Linked DNA regions of Alloactinosynnema sp. L-07. The protein of the gene in region 2 interacts with the protein of the main gene of each other region in a pairwise test. Links are inferred from orthologs where the notes say so. Each region holds a gene or a part of one and is shown on either strand. Other genes may lie near its edges. The genes, in order: aceE and nth.

Region 1 (8,887 bases), 5.5 Mb from region 2 along the record:
AGGACGCCGCCGGTGGCCAGGTACGCCTCGACGGTCTCCTGCAGCGACCCGCCCGCCTCCTCCAGCGGCCGGGCCACCCGGTCGATGAGCTGCCACTCGGCCTCGGGGTCGCCCGCGAGCGCGCGTTCGGGGAGCAGGTCGGTCGACCGGACCGGGCGCGGCGCCTCGGGCCAGGCGACGACCGCCCGCAGCCCGGAGAGCGCGTCGGACGAACTGCGGTGGGCCTCGGCGAGGGTGGTGACGGTGGGTCCGGCGACGACCGGGCCCGCGCCGAACGCCTCGGCCATCTTGGCCATGACCTCGCGGTCGGCGTCCTCGGTCGGGCCCGACAAGACCACGACCAGGCGTGAGCCCTGCACGCCCAGCAGCACCGGGCGGCTCGCGCGGGCCGCCCGGCTGCGGACCTCGTAGACGACGGCCGGAGGGTCGTCGGACGGCGGGTTGCCGACCAGGACGGTCGCTTCGGCGGCGGGGTCCCAGCCGAGAGCGGCCGCTCGGGACAACAGCGACTCCTCGGCGTCACCACGGACGATGCCGTCGACGACGAGGGCTTCGAGCCGGGCGTCCCACGCGCCGCGGGCCTCGGCGGCGGAGGCGTAGGACATGGCCGACGCGAACGCGACCTCGCGGCCGTAGCGGAGCACGGCTTCGGAGAGGACGGCCCGTTCGGTGTCGTCTTTCGCCAGGTCGGGGACCAGTTCCTCGAAGATCTGCAAGGAGACGCGGACCATCTCGACCGTCTGGCGCAGGCTGATCCACCGGGAGAGGTCCCTCGGGGCGCCGCGGAAGGTGTCCGTGGTGAGGCGGAGGGCTTCCTTGGGATCCCGGAGCCAGGCGGTGAAGCCCGCGACGCCGTTCTGGGCGACCAAGAGAACAGAGGCGCGCTGGTCGGCGGGCATGCGGCCGAACCAGGCGAACTGGCTGTCCATGGCCGCGACGGCCGCGGACGCCAGCTTGCCGGACGCCCGCTCCACCGCGTCCAGCGTTTCCGCCGATAGTGCTGTCGGCCCGCTCACGTGCTCAGGCTCCCACACGGCCTGCTCAGGTCCATCCGCGACATCTAGAGGACAGTGGCTGTCCTGCGGCATAAGGGCGAACGCACGCAAATGCGGCTTCCAATAGTTATGTGCCGCTGATGGATGCAAATATCGCAGCAAAAGGGCGGGCCGCCCGGCATGTTCGGTGCGCTCGATGCCGGACGGCCCATCTCCCCGGTCCCCACCGGTGGTTCAACTATGGGGTTTGGTGCGGGGTAGGCGCCATCTGAAGTCGGAGGGTTAACCCGTTCGTGGGATGTGTCGCGGTTGCCTGTGCCCGTGGGCTGAGAAACGATCTCCCTGGACAGAGATCTGCTCGTCGGGGGCCCTAGGAGGTAGAACATCGTGGGTGCGGAACTTCGCGAGGGGCTCGGTCAGGCGTGGTCGATGGTGGCCACGTTCGTGCCGAAGCTGCTCGGTTTTCTCATCATTCTTCTGATCGGCTGGCTGATCGCCAAGGCGGTGAGCAAGGGGTTGTCCATGCTGATGGGCAAGCTGGGTTTCTCCCGTTTGATGGAGAAGACCGGAATGTCCGGAATGGCCCGCAATTCAGGCATCGACGTGGGCGCGATCCTGGTGAAGTTGGTCTACTACTTCATTCTGCTGATCGCGCTGCAGTTGGCGTTCGGCGTGTTCGGTGAGTCGAATCCGGTGAGCCAGCTGCTCAACCAGGTCATCGCGTTCCTGCCGCGGATCCTGGTGGCGATCGTGCTGCTGGTCGTGGCCGCCGCGGTGGCCAGGGTGGTGCGCGACCTCATCACCAGCGCGCTGGGCAACCGGCCGTTCGGGCCGATGCTGGGCACGGTCGCCTTCGTGTTCATCATCGCCTTCGGCGTCATCGCGGCGCTGAACCAGGTCGATATCGCCACCACGGTGACGATGCCGGTGCTCATCACCGTGCTGGCGACGATCGGCGGCATCCTGGTCGTCGGGCTCGGCGGCGGCCTCATCCGGCCGATGTCGGACCGGTGGGGCGGCTGGCTGGAGCGCATGCAGTCGCAGATGGGCGGCCAGGCCGGGGCGCCGCAGCCGCGGGTCGAGGCGCCCGCCGAGGCGGCCGAGCGCAAGCCACACGAGTCGCGGCGCTGAGCCGTTGAACGCGAACGGGGCGCCAGATCGATGATCTGGCGCCCCGTTCGTCTCGCGATCAGGCGGAGCCGGGGTCCGAGGTCTGCGGGCCCGCGGCGGTGACGTCGTCGATCCGGTACTTGCGGGTGGCTTCCACGACCTTCGCGTGGTCGATCTTCCCGCGCTGCGCCAGCGCGCCCAGCACCGCCACCGTGATCGACTCGGCGTCGACCAGGAAGTGCCTGCGGGCGGCCGGACGGGTGTCGGAGAAGCCGAAGCCGTCGGTGCCGAGGGTGACCATGTCGCCGGGTACCCACGGGCGGATCAGGTCCGGCACCGCGCTCATCCAGTCCGAGACCGCCACGACCGGGCCGGGGGCGTCCTCGAGCACCGTGGTCACGTACGGCACGCGGGGCTCGGCCTCCGGGTGCAGCATGTTGTGCCGCTCGATGTCGACGGCCTCGCGGCGCAGCTCCGACCACGACGTGGCCGACCAGACGTCGACCTGCACGCCCCACTCCTCGGCGAGCAGGCGCTGGGCCTTGACCGCCCACGGCATCGCCACGCCGGAGGCGAGCACCTGGGCCTTGGGGCCGTCGCCCGCAGGGGCCTCGGCGTAGCGGTAGAGGCCGCGCAGCAGGCCCTCGACGTCCAGGCCCTCGGGCTCGGCGGGCTGCTGGTACGGGTCGTTGTAGACGGTCAGGTAGTAGAAGATGTCCTCGGACTGCTCGCCGTACATGCGGCGCAGGCCGTCCTTGACGATGTGGGCGATCTCGAAGGACCACGCCGCGTCGTAGGCGACCGCCGCCGGGTTCGTCGCCGCGAGGAGCAGCGAGTGGCCGTCGTTGTGCTGCAGGCCCTCACCGGTCAGCGTCGTGCGGCCCGCGGTGGCGCCCAGGACGAAGCCGCGCGCCATCTGGTCCGCCGCGGCCCACAGGCCGTCGCCGGTGCGCTGGAAGCCGAACATCGAGTAGAAGATGTAGATCGGGATCATCGGCTCGCCGTGGGTGGCGTAGGACGTGCCGACCGCGGTGAACGACGCCGTCGAGCCCGCCTCGTTGATGCCCTCGTGCAGGATCTGACCCTGCTGGCTTTCCTTGTAGGACAGCATGAGCGAGGCGTCGACCGAGGTGTAGAGCTGGCCCTGCGGGTTGTAGATCTTCTGCGTCGGGAACATCGAGTCCATGCCGAACGTGCGCGCCTCGTCCGGGATGATCGGCACGATCCGGGCACCGATCTCCGGGTCCTTGGCCAGGTCCCGCACCAGGCGGACGAACGCGTGCGTGGTGGCGACCTCCTGCTTGCCGGAGCCGCGCTTGATCACGTCGTAGACCTTGTCGCCGGGCAGCACCAGTGCCTTGGCCTTCGCGCGGCGCTCGGGCAGGTAGCCGCCGAGCTGGCGGCGCCGTTCCTGCAGGTACTGGATCTCCGCGGAGTCCTGGCCGGGGTGGTAGTACGGCGGCAGGTACGGGTTCTTCTCCAACTCGGCGTCGGTGATCGGCACCCGCAGCGTGTCGCGGAACTGCTTGAGGTCGTCCAGGGTCATCTTCTTCATCTGGTGCGTAGCGTTGCGCGCCTCGAAGTGCGGACCCAGGTTGTAGCCCTTGATCGTCTTGGCGAGGATCACCGTCGGCTGGCCGTGGTGCTCGGTGGCCGCCTGGTAGGCCGCGAAGACCTTGCGGTAGTCGTGGCCGCCGCGCTTGAGGTTCCAGATGTCCTGGTCCGACATCGGCTCGACCAGCGCCTTGGTGCGCGGGTCGCGGCCGAAGAAGTGCTCGCGGACGAAGGCGCCGTCATTGGCCTTGTAGGTCTGGTAGTCGCCGTCGGGGGTCTGGTTCATCAGGTTGACCAGGGCGCCGTCGCGGTCGGCGTGCAGCAGCGTGTCCCACTCGCGGCCCCAGATGACCTTGATGACGTTCCAGCCCGCGCCGCGGAAGTAGGATTCCAGCTCCTGGATGATCTTGCCGTTGCCGCGCACCGGGCCGTCGAGGCGCTGCAGGTTGCAGTTGATCACAAAGGTGAGGTTGTCGAGGCCCTCGTTGGCCGCCACGTGGATCAGGCCGCGCGACTCGGGCTCGTCCATCTCGCCGTCGCCGAGGAAGGCCCACACGCGCTGGTCGGAGGTGTCCTTGATGCCGCGGTCGCGCAGGTAGCGGTTGAACCGGGCCTGGTAGATCGCGTTCATCGGGCCAAGGCCCATGGACACGGTCGGGAACTCCCAGAAGTCCGGCATGAGCCGCGGGTGCGGGTACGACGGCAGGCCGCCGCCGGGTCCCGCGTGCGACAGCTCCTGGCGGAAGCCGTCGAGCTGGTCGGTGGAGAGGCGGCCCTCGAGGAACGCGCGGGCGTAGATGCCGGGGGAGGCGTGGCCCTGTACGTAGATGTGGTCGCCGCCGCCGGGGTGGTCCTTGCCGCGGAAGAACCAGTTGAAGCCGACCTCGTAGAGCGCCGCCGACGAGGCGTAGGTCGAGATGTGACCGCCGACACCCACGCCGGGCCGCTGTGCCCGGTGCACCGTCATCGCCGCGTTCCACCGGATCCACGCGCGGTAGCGGCGCTCGACCTCCTCGTCGCCGGGGAACCACGGCTCGCGGTCGGTCGGGATGGTGTTGACGTAGTCCGTGCTGGTCAGCGACGGGACCCCGACGTGCCGCTCGCGGGCGCGCTCAAGCAGGCGCAGCATCAGATAGCGGGCGCGCTGCTGCCCGCCGCCCTGCACGGCGGCGTCGAACGACTCCAGCCATTCCGCCGTCTCCTCCGGATCGATGTCCGGGAGGTGCGCCGCGAGTCCGTCACGGATGACGCGGACCCGTTCGGGCGTGCCGGGGTTGCTGTTCTGGGTGGGCAACTTGCGCTCCAGCCTGGCTCGGTAATGGTTTACGCGCGCGCGCATACGCGCGCGTACGGGGTCACTCTGCCATGTTCGTCTGAATCGACGCGGGCGTCATCGTTACTGGTCAGTACGGGTGTTTCGCCACCCGAGAGCGCACGCGGAAAGCGCCAGTTGCGGCGTGTCGGACAGCACACGGTTGCGCTGGTGGGCACTGTCAGTGTTCGCTATCGCCTAACCGAACAGGCGTAACGCGGTCGGACAGGCCAAGATGGGCCTTGAGACCGTGCGAAAACAACTGGAGGAGTGAGACCGTGGTGGCCGCGGGAGACGCCGGGAACGCCGGCGTCGCCGACAAGCTGGGGATCGAAGAGGGCACCGTTGTCCAGGAGATCGGCTGGGACGAGGACGTCGATGACGACGTCCGCGCCGCCATCGAGGAGCGCGTCGGCTCCGATCTCCTCGACGAGGACGCCGACGAGGTTGTCGACGTCGTTCTGTTGTGGTGGCGCGAGGAAGACGGCGATCTTGTCGACGCGCTGATGGACGCCATCGGCCCGCTCGCCGACAACGGCGTGATCTGGGTGCTCACCCCGAAGACGGGCCGCGACGGACACGTCGAACCCAGCGACATCGCCGAGGCGGTGCCGACCGCGGGGCTGGCCCAGACGTCGAGTGTCAGCGTGGGCAACGACTGGGTCGGGACCAGGCTGGTGTCGCCGAAGTCGGTGAAGACCAAGAAGTGACGACCACGTGGACCGGGAGCCTCTCCCGGTCCACGGTCTGAACCCGCGGTGTCGTGGCCTAGGCTGGGCGGGACACGTTGTCTCTGGGCGCGCTGGTGCGCGCCCTCACTCCAGGAGGATGTCGGGTATGGCGGTCGAGGTCGGTCAGAAGGCTCCGGACTTCACGCTCAACGACTACAACAAGCAGCCGGTCAAGCTCTCGGACTTCCAGGGCGACAAGAACGTGCTGCTCGTGTTCTACCCGTTCGCGTTCAGCGGCATCTGCACCGGTGAGCTCTGCCAGGTCCGCGACGAACTCGCGTCCTACACCGACAACGACGTCCAGGTCATCGGCGTCTCGGTCGACACCCCCTTCAGCCTCAAGGCGTGGGCCGACCAGCAGGGTTACACCTTCCCCCTGCTCTCCGACTTCTGGCCCCACGGCGCCGTGGCGACCCAGTACGGCGTGTTCAACGAGGCGGCAGGCCTGGCCACCCGCGGCACCTTCCTGATCGACACCGAGGGCGTCGTCCGCTTCGCCGAGATCAACGCCCCGGGCGAGGCCCGCGACCAGGACGCGTGGAAGAAGGCCGTCGCGGCCCTCAAGGCGTGACACCCTTGTCCCGGCGCTTGCGGGCGCCGGGACGTTGGGGCGTATAGCTCAGCGGAAGAGCACTCGGTTTACACCCGAGCGGTCGCAGGTTCAAATCCTGCTGCGCCCACCAGATTCGACTTCTCAAACCCTGGTCACCTTGAACAGGACCGGAGAGCGCGGCGGGCTGTGGCGGAATCACCGGGGGGCTACGCGGCGGCGGGGCGGGCGGCGCGGCGGGCGGCGATCGTGGATGCGGCGACTCGGCTGCTGGTCCACGAGGGCACGGCCGCGTTGACGACGCGGCGGGTCGCCAGTGAGGTGGGGGCCTCGACGAAGGTGATCTACACGATGTTCGGCGGCAAGGCGGGGTTGGTCAAGGCCTTGTACGTCGAGGGGTTCACCCGGTTGCGGCAGGTGCAGGACAAGGTCGTCGACTCCGGCGATCCGGTGGACTACCTGACCGGGCTGGCGCTGGCGTATCGGCGGTACGCGTTGCGGGAGCCGCACTACTACCGGGTGATGTTTGAGCGGGCCATTCCGGGGTTCGTGCCGGACGGTGAGGCGTTGGCGGTGGCGGAGCGGGCGGCGGAGTTGCCGCTGCGGGCGATCGCCGCGTGTGTCGAGCGTGGGGTGTTCGCCGAGGGCGAGCCGCGGGAGATCGCCGAGTTGCTGTTGGCGGCGTCGCACGGGGCGGTGAGCATGGAGTTGGCGGGGCACTTTCGGGCGGGTACCGGGGCCAAGCGCTACGGGCGGCTGATCGACGCGGTGATTGTCGGGTTTTCCGCCGACCGGCGGTAGGGCTGGCACCCCTCTTTCCTTTGTTGTGTTGACCCTGCCGATCCCCGGCCGTAGAAACGATGTTGTCAGAAGGCAACAGTGTTACCAAGGAGGGGATCATGCGTAACAGGAGGACGATTCTGCGCGCGGGGGCCGTCGCGGCGGGGGCGGCGGCGGTCGGAGTCGGGGTGGCGGCCAGTGGCGAGGCGGCGCCGCGCGGGCGGGTCTATGTGCTCATTCACGGCACGCACGCCAATTCGCTGCACTGGTCGTGGGTGGCGGGGCGGTTGAGTGCGCGGGGTCATCGGGCCATCGCGGTCGATCTGCCGGGGCACGGGACCGAGGCCTACATCCCCCGCGCTTATCAGAGCCCGCAGGACCTCGACGGGCTGGCGGTTGAGGCGTCGCCGTTGGCGGGGATCACGTTGGAGGACTGGGTCGCCCATGTGACGGGGATCGTGCGGCAGACCGGGGCCCGGGTGGTGCTGGTGGGGCACAGTCAGGGCGGGGTGAGTGTGACCAGGGTGGCCGAGGCGATTCCGCACCTCGTCGAGCACATCGTCTACGTGGCCGCCTTCTGCTGTGTCGACCTGCGCTGCATGGCCGACTACATGGGCACGCCCGAGGCGGCGGACGCGGTGACTCGGCGGATCGTGCCCATCGGCGACCCGGCGTCGCTGGGGGTGTCGCGGATGAACTGGCGATCGGGGGAGCCCGCCGACTTCGCGCTGTTCAAGGAGTTGATCGCGGCCGATCGTCCGGACGGCGAGGTCCGGGCGATGCTGAACACCCTGCAGCCCGACGAGGTGGCGGCGATCCCGGTGTCCGACGGGCGTGGCACCCCGCGGCGGTGGGGGCGGGTGCCTCGGACCTATGTGCGGTTCACCGAGGACCGGACGATCCCGCTCGCGCTACAGAATCGGATGATTCGGGAGGCGGACCGGGCCACCCCCGGAACCCGGTCCCGGGTGCACGACATCCGGTCGCCGCACTACCTGCCCCGCGACGAACGGCTGGTGTCCATTCTGGACTCCGTGTGACCCGGCGCCCTGGCTGGACCGGCCGCGGTCCAGCCAGGCGTGTGGCTCAGTGGACCGGGTCGAGGTCCTCGTCCCGGCGCAGGGGAGCCTCGACCACGGGGGCGGCGGCCTTCTTGCGCTTCTTGACCAAGTGGACCGTGACGCCGATGACGATCACGGCGCCCAGCAACACCAAGCCGCCGGTGGAGAGCACGCCTTCGATGCGCTTGGCGGCTTCGCCGAGGGCGGCGCCGATGCTGATGTGGATGGCCGACCAGCAGGCGGCTCCGGCGACGACGGCCGGGAGGAACTTGCGGTACGGCAAGCCTGACGTGCCCGCGGCGGCCGGGGTCAGGGTGCGGACCACCGGCATGAAGCGGGCGAAGAACACCGCCCACGCTCCTCGTCGCTTGAGGATGTCGGTGGCTTTGTCCCAGCCTTCGGTGCCGTACTTCTGGATCAGCTTGGTCTCGCGGAGGCGGGGGCCGAACCTGCGGCCGATGAAGTAGCCGATCGAGTCGCCGATGCCCGCGCACACGGTCACCACGGCCCACAGGATCAGGAAGCGGGGCACGCTGTTGACGGTGGTGGCGGCGACAAGCAGGCCCGCCTCACCGGGGGCGATGAAGCCGAGGCCGATGGTGCACTCCGCCAACACCAGACCGCCGGTGGCGGCGACTAGGGCGGGCTGCGGCAGCGCCTGGAGCCATTCGAGCACGTCGGTAACCAAGGCCACGGTGGAGATCCCCCTCATACGACAGCGCCGGTCCCTCCGGCGCTGTGAAGTCTGTCGTTAAGAGGGAGCCTGGCATAACCGGGTTCCCTCTGAGATCGCC
Region 2 (8,422 bases):
CTGCCCTCCAGCGCCCGCTCGCAGGACTGCGCCTTGGCGTTGATCTTGAGCACGCTGGGCCGCACCTTCTGGACCTCGGCGCTGGCCTGCAGCGCGGGGTCGGGCGGCTCGACTTCCTTGTTCGGCGTGCGGTTGAACGGGTCGACGGCGGCGGGGAACCCGGAGACGTCGAGGAGCTGGCGCAGTTCGTTGGGCAGGCCGCGCGCGGCCTGCGGCATCACCTCGTTGACCCCGCCGAGCACGGCCGAGTCCTTGATCGCCGACGCCAGCCCCGGCAGGCCGCCGACGGTCGTGAGCGGCAGTGCGATCAGCCACGACACCACGAACACCACCGCGCCCTGCACGATGGCGCCCAGCGCGCTGTCCACACCGGCCAGTTTCGGCGAGGAGATCTTCTGCTTGATCGTCCGGCCGATCCACACCCCGAAGGTCTCGCCAAGGGCCACCAGCAGCACGAAGATCGCCACCGCGAAGGCCACCCTGGTGGGTGTCGACTCGATCCTGGCCACCACCAGCGGCGCCAGCTTGATGCCCGCGACCGCGCCGATCAGCACGCCGATGAACGCGGGCAGCGCGGTGATCACGCCCTGACGCGCCCCCGAGATCGCCGCCAGCACGGCGAGCGCGACGACCAGCACGTCGACCCAGTTCAAGCCTCAGACCTCCGCGCGTCGGTTGCCGTTGGGTCGCCACGCTACTTGACCCATGGTCCGGGATCGGCCCGGCCATGGCGCGAAACGGGCCGGTTCGCGTACCGTGGGTCGCAGCAGGCAGGTTCGATCGCCGTGAACGCCGGTTGCGAGGAGCACCGAAAGCGGCTGGCCCACTGCTCAGGGGCGGTGCCGAGTGCGTGCCCACCCCGGATTGTGGCGAACCACCGCCTGCCTCCCGTTTTTTCTCACCGCCGCTTGGCGGGCATCACTCGTTTCACCAGGAGAGTCAATGACGAATACCAACCGCCCCCCGGCGGGCGCCATCGAGCCGGTGGTGTTCAGCCACCCCACGGCCGAACAGCCCGCCGACCGGGAACTGACCGACAGCGTTGGCACGGCGCAGTCGCGCCAGATCAGCTTCTCGGAGCCCGCGACAGCTCCGCGCGGATGACCACCATGGCGCGGCCGGCCAGCGAGCACGCCGCGCCGTCCAGGGAGATCCGCGCCGCGAGCCTGCTCAATCGCCGCTACGGCCAAGACGCCGGTTACAAGCAGATTTTCCGCGCAACGACGCGGTCGGCACCGCGCACGGCGGCCTGATCGGCATGAGCTTCAGGGAATGGATGGGCGGCCACAACCGTCACCACGCCAACCCACCACGCTGACCTCGCGCAACATCCGCGGCGGCCGCGATCCCCTACAGCCAGACCACCCTCGTGCGGTCCTACGCCGAGGTCCTGCGCCACCCGCACCACCTCGGCGTGCCGCTCTGGACCGCCGACCGGGACCCGGCCACATAACCTGGTACCCGTGGAAGATCATGCAACCCCCTCCGCGGCGCTGAGCCGCGGTCTGGCGGGATATCTGCGAGCGGTCGCCGACACCCTCGGTGTGCCCGCGGAGGCGACGTCCTTCGAGATCAGCGACACCGCGACGGCATACCTCGGGCTGGCCAGGCGCTGGGCCGAGCGGCCCGACCAGGACCTGATGCTGGTGTGGAGCGAGCGCCACGGGTGGGCGCTGGCCGTGGAGACCGACCCGACGGACGCCGCCGAGGTGGTGGCCTACCTGGACAGTGCGGACGTGGTCCCCAAGCCGAGCACGGTCGCCGAGTTCGTCGCCGACGTGCTGAGCGGGCGCGGACCGGACTCGGCGCAGCCGGTGTTCCCGGTGACCGCCCAGCGCCACCAACTCGCCGAGCGGCTCAAGCGCTACGCCTGACGCGTGGTCAGGGCCCGCCAGGTGGTCTCCAGGTCGCGCACGTCGGTGGGGTCCCACGGCTGCTCCCACCCGCCGGTGGCGATGAGCAGCGTCAGCAGTCCCGCGGTGAAGCCCCAGACGAGCATGTCCGGCGCCGCGAACGCGGGCCCGGTGAACCCGGACGGGTGGCGGATCATGAACCGGTTGGCCGGGTCGGCCAGGTGCGAGATCGGCACGCGGGCCACCGCCTGGGTCTCGGCCGGATCGACCGCCCAGACCCGGCTCGGCCGCTCCCAGTGGGCGATCACCGGCGTCACATGGAATCTCGACACCGGGATGTGCAGGGGCGGGACCACCGCGACCGGGAGCACTCCCGCCGGGTCGACTCCGGTCTCCTCGACGGCCTCGCGCAGGGCCGTGCCGACGGGTCCGTCGTCATAGTCCTCGGACTTGCCGCCGGGGAAGGCAACCTGCCCCGAATGCTTGTCGTTGCCGTCGGCTCGCAGCTGTAACAGCACGTCAGGGCCGTCGGGCCCCTCGCCGAGCAGGATCAGCACGGCGGCGTCACGGGAATTCTCGTCGGGGACGGAGAATCGGCGCCACATCGCGGGGTCGAGGTCGGCGGTGGCCTTGACCAGGGGCGCGAGCCAGTTCGGGAGCTCGGCGGGATCGACCAGCGGTCCGTAGGTCATCGTGCCTCTCCGAGGTAGCGGGTGACGGCGGCGCGCACGGTGTCGACCGAGGTGAAGATCCTCGGCTCGGCGATCAGCGTGACGGTCCCGTCGGCGATCAGGTACGACGCGGGCAGGCCCACGGGCAGCTTCAGGGCGCGCTCGGCCGAGCCGTCGGTGTCGAGCAGGTTGGGGAACCGCACGCCCAGGTCGCGCAGCAGGCCGAGCGCGTCGGCCGGGGGGCTCTTGACCGCGAGGCCGACCACCGCGACGGCGTCCGGCCCGGCCGCGTACTCGGCCAGCACGGGCAGTTCCTCGCGGCAGGGCACGCACCACGTCGCCCAGACGTTCACCAAGACTGGCTTGTCGCCCACCGCGGCACCGAGGTCGACCCTGGCGCCGGTTGCCAGACACTCCGCTGTCGCGCCGCTGAGCGCTGCCACTTTGCCGTCAGTCGCGCACGGCGCCAAGGCTGCCGCCGCGCGGGCCGCGCTCAAGTCCGGCGCGGGCGGCTGCGGGGTCGTCTTGTCTCGTGGCCACAGCGCGATGACCCCCGCCACCAGCAGGATCACCGCGACCAACGCCCAGCGGAGGTTCACTGCTTACCCGGGCGGTAGCCGTCGCGCGTGCGCTCGGCGAGCTCGATCAGGTGCTCGGCCTCGACGCCCTTGACCAGCTTCGCCGCCTCGGCGGGCTCGATCGGGCCCGCGCCGTAGGAGGGGCAGTCGCGGAACAGCAGGCAGGCGCCGCACGCGGGCTTGCGGGCGTGGCAGACACGGCGGCCGTGGAAGATCACCCAGTGCGACAGCATGGTCCAGTCGCGGCGCGGAACCAGCTCACCGATGGCGTGCTCGACCTTGACCGGGTCCTCTTCCGCTGTCCACTTCCACCGCCGGACCAACCGGCCGAAGTGGGTGTCGACGGTGATGCCGGGCACGCCGAACGCATTGCCGAGGATCACGTTGGCGGTCTTGCGGCCGATCCCGGGCAGCGTCACCAGGTCGGGGAGCTTGGCGGGCACCTCGCCGCCGAACCGCTCCACCAGCGCCGCGCCGAGGCCGATGAGCGAGGTGGTCTTGTTCCGGTAGAAGCCCGTCGGCCGGATCATCTCCTCCAGCTCCAGCCGGTCGGCGCCCGCGTAGTCGGCGGCCGTTCGGTACTTCGCGAACAGCGCGGGCGTGGTCAGGTTGACCCTCACGTCGGTGCACTGCGCGGACAGAATCGTGGCCACCGCCAGCTCCAGCGGGGTGGTGAAGTCCAGCTCGCAGTGCGCGTCGGGATAGCCCTCCGCGAGCGCGCGCGTCATCCGGCGGGCGCGGCGGGTCAGAGAGAGACTGGGTTCACCCTCCGTCGCGGCGGCTGCACGGGGCGGGCGGCGGGTCGTCGGAGGCACCTCGCTAGCCTACGGGCCGTCGGACAACCCGATCTGTGCCCCAGACGTCTATCGAGCAGACCATCGAGAATCCGGACGACGAGACGAGCGAGGATCGACGAGTATGGCTGTCTGGTTCGTGTTCGCGGTACCCGTTGTGATCATGTTCTTCGCGCTGTTCATGGAGCGCGTGGAAACCCGGCTACGGCACGTCGCGGTCCAGGAGACCGATGTCGAGGAGTTCCTCGAGAGCGCCCGGCCCGACGAGGTCCGCGCACTTTACGGCCACGGCATCGGTCGCGCGCTCGAACTCTTCCGCCTGCGCAGGCTCGGCGGGCGTGCCGCGAAGCTGCGCGGTCGCAAGGGCCGCCCATAGACGCTAGGGTCATCCAACTGGGCGATCTATACCCGCCGAACGTGCGACCGCGCGGACGGCGAGCCGCCAGGGCAAACCTGGCGGACGCCCTACACTTACAGGAGTGATCGGCGCGGCATTCGACGCGCGCGCCGAGGTGAACACAGGAGGACCGAGGTGGATGAGACCCTGGCCCGCGCGGGCATCTTCCAAGGGGTCGAGCCTGCCGCGGCGGAAGCGCTCGCACAGACGCTCGAGTCCGTGGAGTTCCCACGGGGACACGTGATCTTCGCCGAAGGCGAGCCGGGCGACCGGCTGTACATCATCCAATCGGGCAAGGTGAAACTCGGCCGCAAGTCTCCGGACGGCCGGGAGAACCTGCTGGGCATCTTCGGACCGTCCGACATGTTCGGCGAGCTGTCGATCTTCGACCCGGGACCGCGCACCTCCACGGCGACCACGGTCACCGAGGTCCGCGCGGTCACGATGGACCGGCCCGCCCTGCGGCAGTGGATCGCGACCCGGCCCGAGATCGCCGAGCAGCTGCTCCGGGTGATCGCGCGCAGGCTCCGCCGCACCAACGGCATGCTGGCTGACCTGATCTTCACCGACGTGCCCGGCCGCGTGGCCAAAGCGCTGCTGCAGCTCGCGCAGCGGTTCGGCAGCCAGGAGGCGGGCCTGCTGAGGGTCACCCACGACCTGACGCAGGAGGAGATCGCCCAGTACGTCGGCGCTTCTCGCGAGACCGTGAACAAGGCGCTCGCCGACTTCGCCCACCGCGGCTGGCTGCGGCTGGAAGGCAAGAGTGTGCTGATCCTCGACCCGGAGCGCCTGGCCCGCCGCGCGCGCTAATGGTCTGAGACAAGACGAGAGGTCGGGCGCCGCCCCCGACGCGGCGCACCGACCTCTCATACTTTGCGCGGGCCATCCCCCGACGGCTCACGCTCCCCGCCCTCCGGCTCGGGCCCCGAACCCTGTCTCCCGGAGGAACTCTTCGACGTCACTCGGCCTATCGCGTTCCGCCACTCGGCCGTGACGGTCTACTCAGGAACTTTCGCAAGTCCCCTGCCCTGAACTCAAGGGTTATCACCCTCATGGACTCCTGGGCGCGGAGTTTCGTTGCCTGAGTCCACTCAGAAACCAACTTCTCGTTATCCAAACGAGACTTACCCCGCACTCGGGTGTCTCAAACCACCGAAAATAACTGGTACGGCCGTACCAGAGTGCGGCATACTGGTACGCATGTCCCACTCCGCAGGCCTCGCTGACTACCGCACCGCGCTCACCACCCCGGGAGCGCGGGGTCCTGTGCTGTCCGCGCTGGTCGGCAGGCTGCCGATCGCGATGGTGGGCCTGTCGATGCTGCTTTACGTGCAGCGGGCCACTGGCTCGTTCGCGATCGCCGGGCTGGTCTCGGCGGGCAGCCTCGTGGGTGTGGCGGTCGGCTCGGTGGCCCAAGGCCGGATCATGGACCGGGTCGGCCCGACCCGGCCGCTGCTGATCACCTCGGCGGTGTTCACCGCGTTCGTCGCGCTGGGCGTGCTCGCCATCGAGTCGCACGCGTCGACGTTCGTGCTGGTCACGCTGGGTTTCGCGATCGGCACGACGGAGCCGATGATCGGCTCGGCGTCCCGGGCGATGTGGACCCGGCTGCTGCCTCCCGGGTCCGCGCGCAACGCGGCTTTGGCGTACGAGTCGATCAGCATGGAGGTCTTCTTCATCCTCGGACCCGCTCTGGCGGGCCTGCTCGTCGCGATGCCGTGGGCGGGTACCGGCGTGGTCGCCGCGTCGGCCTGCATGGTGGCGGGCGGTGTCTCGTTCGCCCTGATGCCGACGGTGCGCACGTTCCGGCCGGACCGCGCGCAGGTGAGCGGCACCGGTCCGCTCGGCGCGCTGGCCGCCCCCGGCATGCGGACCGTCGCCCTGGCTGCGATGGGCTTCGGCGTGACGATCGGGTTCATCGAGGTCGCGGTGCCCGCCGCGGCCACGCACGCCGGGAACGCGCCCGTGGGTGGTCTGCTGCTCGGACTGTGGTCGGTCAGCTCGGTGGTGTTCGGCGTGCTCTACGGGGTCAGGCCGTGGCCGCGGGCGATGTCGCTGCGGCTGCCGGTCCTGCTCGGCGGGTTCGCCCTGACCACCTTGGTGCTGGCCATCCCGACCTCGCTGATCGGGCTGGGCGTCGCGCTGCTGCTCGTCGGCACCCTGATCACCCCGCAGGCCACCGCCCACTCGGCGGCGATCGAACTGGTCGCGCCGAAGGGGACGGCCACGGAGGCGTTCGGCTGGGTCATCACGGCCGTGACGCTGGGTCTGGCGCTCGGGCAGTCGGTGAGCGGGTACCTGGTGGAGAACGTCAGCCTGACGTCGTCCTACTTCGCCGCCAGCGCGGCGGGCCTGCTGTTCGCGGGCATCGTCTACGCCCGGCGGGACACGGTTGTCGACATGCACACGGCGCCTTCCGTGCGGGAGCCCGCCCTGGTCTAGCGGGCCTGTGGACAACTTTTCGCGGGTGTCGGTGATTCGAGCTACCTTCGGCTCATGGACCTGACGATCACCACCGCCGAGCTGGCCACCGCCGCCGCCGACGTCATCCGACTCGTGCCCGGCAAGCTCGTCGACCCTGTGCTCAGCGGCCTCCTGCTGACCGCCACGGCACAGGGCGTCGAGCTCGCCGCCAACGATCGCGAGCGCACCGCCCGGGTCACGTGCGACGCGCTCGTCCACTCGGAGGGTCAGATCCTGGTCCCGGCCAAGCCCCTGGCCGAGACGTTGAAGGCGTTAGAGCAACCACAGGTCCGGCTGGTCGTCGAAGGCACCCGACTGGCCATCCGGGCCGAGGGTGCCCGCTTCGCCCTCCCCCTGCTCGACGTCGAACTGCACCCCGGCGTCCCCTCGCCACCTGCTGCGGGCGGCTCGGTGTCGGCTCGCCTGCTCGCCTCGGCCCTGTCGACGGTCGCCGCCACCGCCGCCAGAGACGAAGCACTGCCGATCTTCACCGGTGTCCGCGTCCGGTCGGAGGGGCCGAACCTGGTCCTGCGGGCCACCGACCGCTACCGCATGGCCATCGCCACGATCCCCTGGCAACCCGGATCGGCGTCGGCCGAGGTGGACGCGCTGATCCCGGCCACCCTGCTGGCCGAGGTCGGCAAACAGGTCAACGGCTCGGTCTCGATCGGTGTCGACGCCAACCGCCTGGCGTTGACCTGGGACGACATGGTGGTCACCACCGCGGTCCTCGACGGCAGCTACCTCACCGAGACCAAGCTGGCCCTCGCCGACGTCGACACCCATGTCGAACTCGACGCCGACACGTTCAGCAACGCCACCCGCCGAGTCGCCCTCTTCACCGACACCCGCGGCGTCGTCTCCGTCGAGGTCGGCGACACCCACCTGCGCCTGCGCACCGCCGACCGCCAGACTGGTGAAGCCGAGGAATCGGTCAAAGCCACCATCGACGGCGGCCGCACCAGCCCGTCCTACCAGGCCCGCTACCTGATCGACGCCTTACGCCCGTTCGCAGGCCGCCGCGTCCACCTCGCCATCCAGCCGGGCATGCGCGCCACGGTCGTGACGGCGGTCGAGCCTGGGGAGGTGGATCTCAGGTACATCATCATGCCGATGCTGCCCCCGAAGACGACCTGACCGGTGCACGTCGCGGGCAGGGTCCCACCCAAGCCGACCCGACGACCGAATCCGACCGCCCAGCGGGTTCGCGACCCGGCAGGCCTGCTCGCCACGCAGGCCGACCCGACGCCCATCGGGTGTGGCTGTGGGCTCGAGACCGGGGCTCGTCAGGGTGAGCGGCGCAAGTAGTCCAGTTGGGCGCGGACCGACCACTCGGCGGCGGGCCAGAGGGACTGGTCGACGTCGGCGTACACGACCTCGACCACCTGGCGCGGGGACGCGTCCGGGCCAAGGGTGGTGAGGGCGGCTCGGATCTGGTCGAGGCGTTGGGTTCGGTGGGCCAGGTACTGGGCCGCGACCGCGGGCAGATCGGGCAGGTCGGGTCCGTGGCCGGGCAGGACCACGCCGGGCAACCGGCGGAGGGTCTCGAGTGAGTCGAGGTAGGCGCCTAGGTCGCCGTCGGGTGGGGCGATGACCGTGGTGCCCCGGCCGAGCACGGTGTCGCCGGTCAGGACGGCGGGCAGGCTGTCGTGGGCGACGGTCAGGC

The links.
Region 1: the proteins of nth (region 2) and aceE interact in binary tests that used the Escherichia coli proteins (3 or more experiments, as listed by UniProt). The link is inferred for Alloactinosynnema sp. L-07 from one-to-one orthologs.

The regions. Positions count from the first base shown.
Region 1 is NZ_LN850107.1:623,159-632,045, forward strand. What follows is about bases 1,985-5,352. They hold aceE (pyruvate dehydrogenase (acetyl-transferring), homodimeric type), read right to left. Parts: upstream 4,954-5,352; coding sequence 2,185-4,953; downstream 1,985-2,184. Other genes in these bases: BN1701_RS03130 (hypothetical protein), read left to right, coding at 1,985-2,126; BN1701_RS03140 (DUF3052 domain-containing protein), read left to right, coding at 5,250-5,352. In the rest of the region: BN1701_RS03125 (CdaR family transcriptional regulator), read right to left, coding at 1-1,016; more of BN1701_RS03130, read left to right, coding at 1,383-1,984; more of BN1701_RS03140, read left to right, coding at 5,353-5,681; BN1701_RS03145 (peroxiredoxin), read left to right, coding at 5,809-6,273; BN1701_RS03155 (TetR-like C-terminal domain-containing protein), read left to right, coding at 6,442-7,053; BN1701_RS03160 (alpha/beta fold hydrolase), read left to right, coding at 7,152-8,072; BN1701_RS03165 (DedA family protein), read right to left, coding at 8,119-8,787. UniProt on the Escherichia coli protein: Component of the pyruvate dehydrogenase (PDH) complex, that catalyzes the overall conversion of pyruvate to acetyl-CoA and CO(2).
Region 2 is NZ_LN850107.1:6,167,571-6,175,992, reverse strand. The notes cover bases 1,976-4,878. They hold nth (endonuclease III), read right to left. Parts: upstream 3,831-4,878; coding sequence 3,120-3,830; downstream 1,976-3,119. Other genes in these bases: BN1701_RS28190 (Crp/Fnr family transcriptional regulator), read left to right, coding at 4,429-4,878; BN1701_RS28195 (hypothetical protein), read left to right, coding at 4,021-4,272; BN1701_RS28205 (TlpA disulfide reductase family protein), read right to left, coding at 2,542-3,123; BN1701_RS28210 (CoA pyrophosphatase), read right to left, coding at 1,976-2,545. Outside these bases: BN1701_RS28220 (MarP family serine protease), read right to left, coding at 1-653; BN1701_RS36075 (hypothetical protein), read left to right, coding at 943-1,104; BN1701_RS36590 (hypothetical protein), read left to right, coding at 1,101-1,253; BN1701_RS28215 (DUF6292 family protein), read left to right, coding at 1,464-1,874; more of BN1701_RS28210, read right to left, coding at 1,865-1,975; more of BN1701_RS28190, read left to right, coding at 4,879-5,103; BN1701_RS28185 (MFS transporter), read left to right, coding at 5,494-6,735; dnaN (DNA polymerase III subunit beta), read left to right, coding at 6,790-7,893; BN1701_RS28175 (MBL fold metallo-hydrolase), read right to left, coding at 8,043-8,422. UniProt on the Escherichia coli protein: DNA repair enzyme that has both DNA N-glycosylase activity and AP-lyase activity. The DNA N-glycosylase activity releases various damaged pyrimidines from DNA by cleaving the N-glycosidic bond, leaving an AP (apurinic/apyrimidinic) site.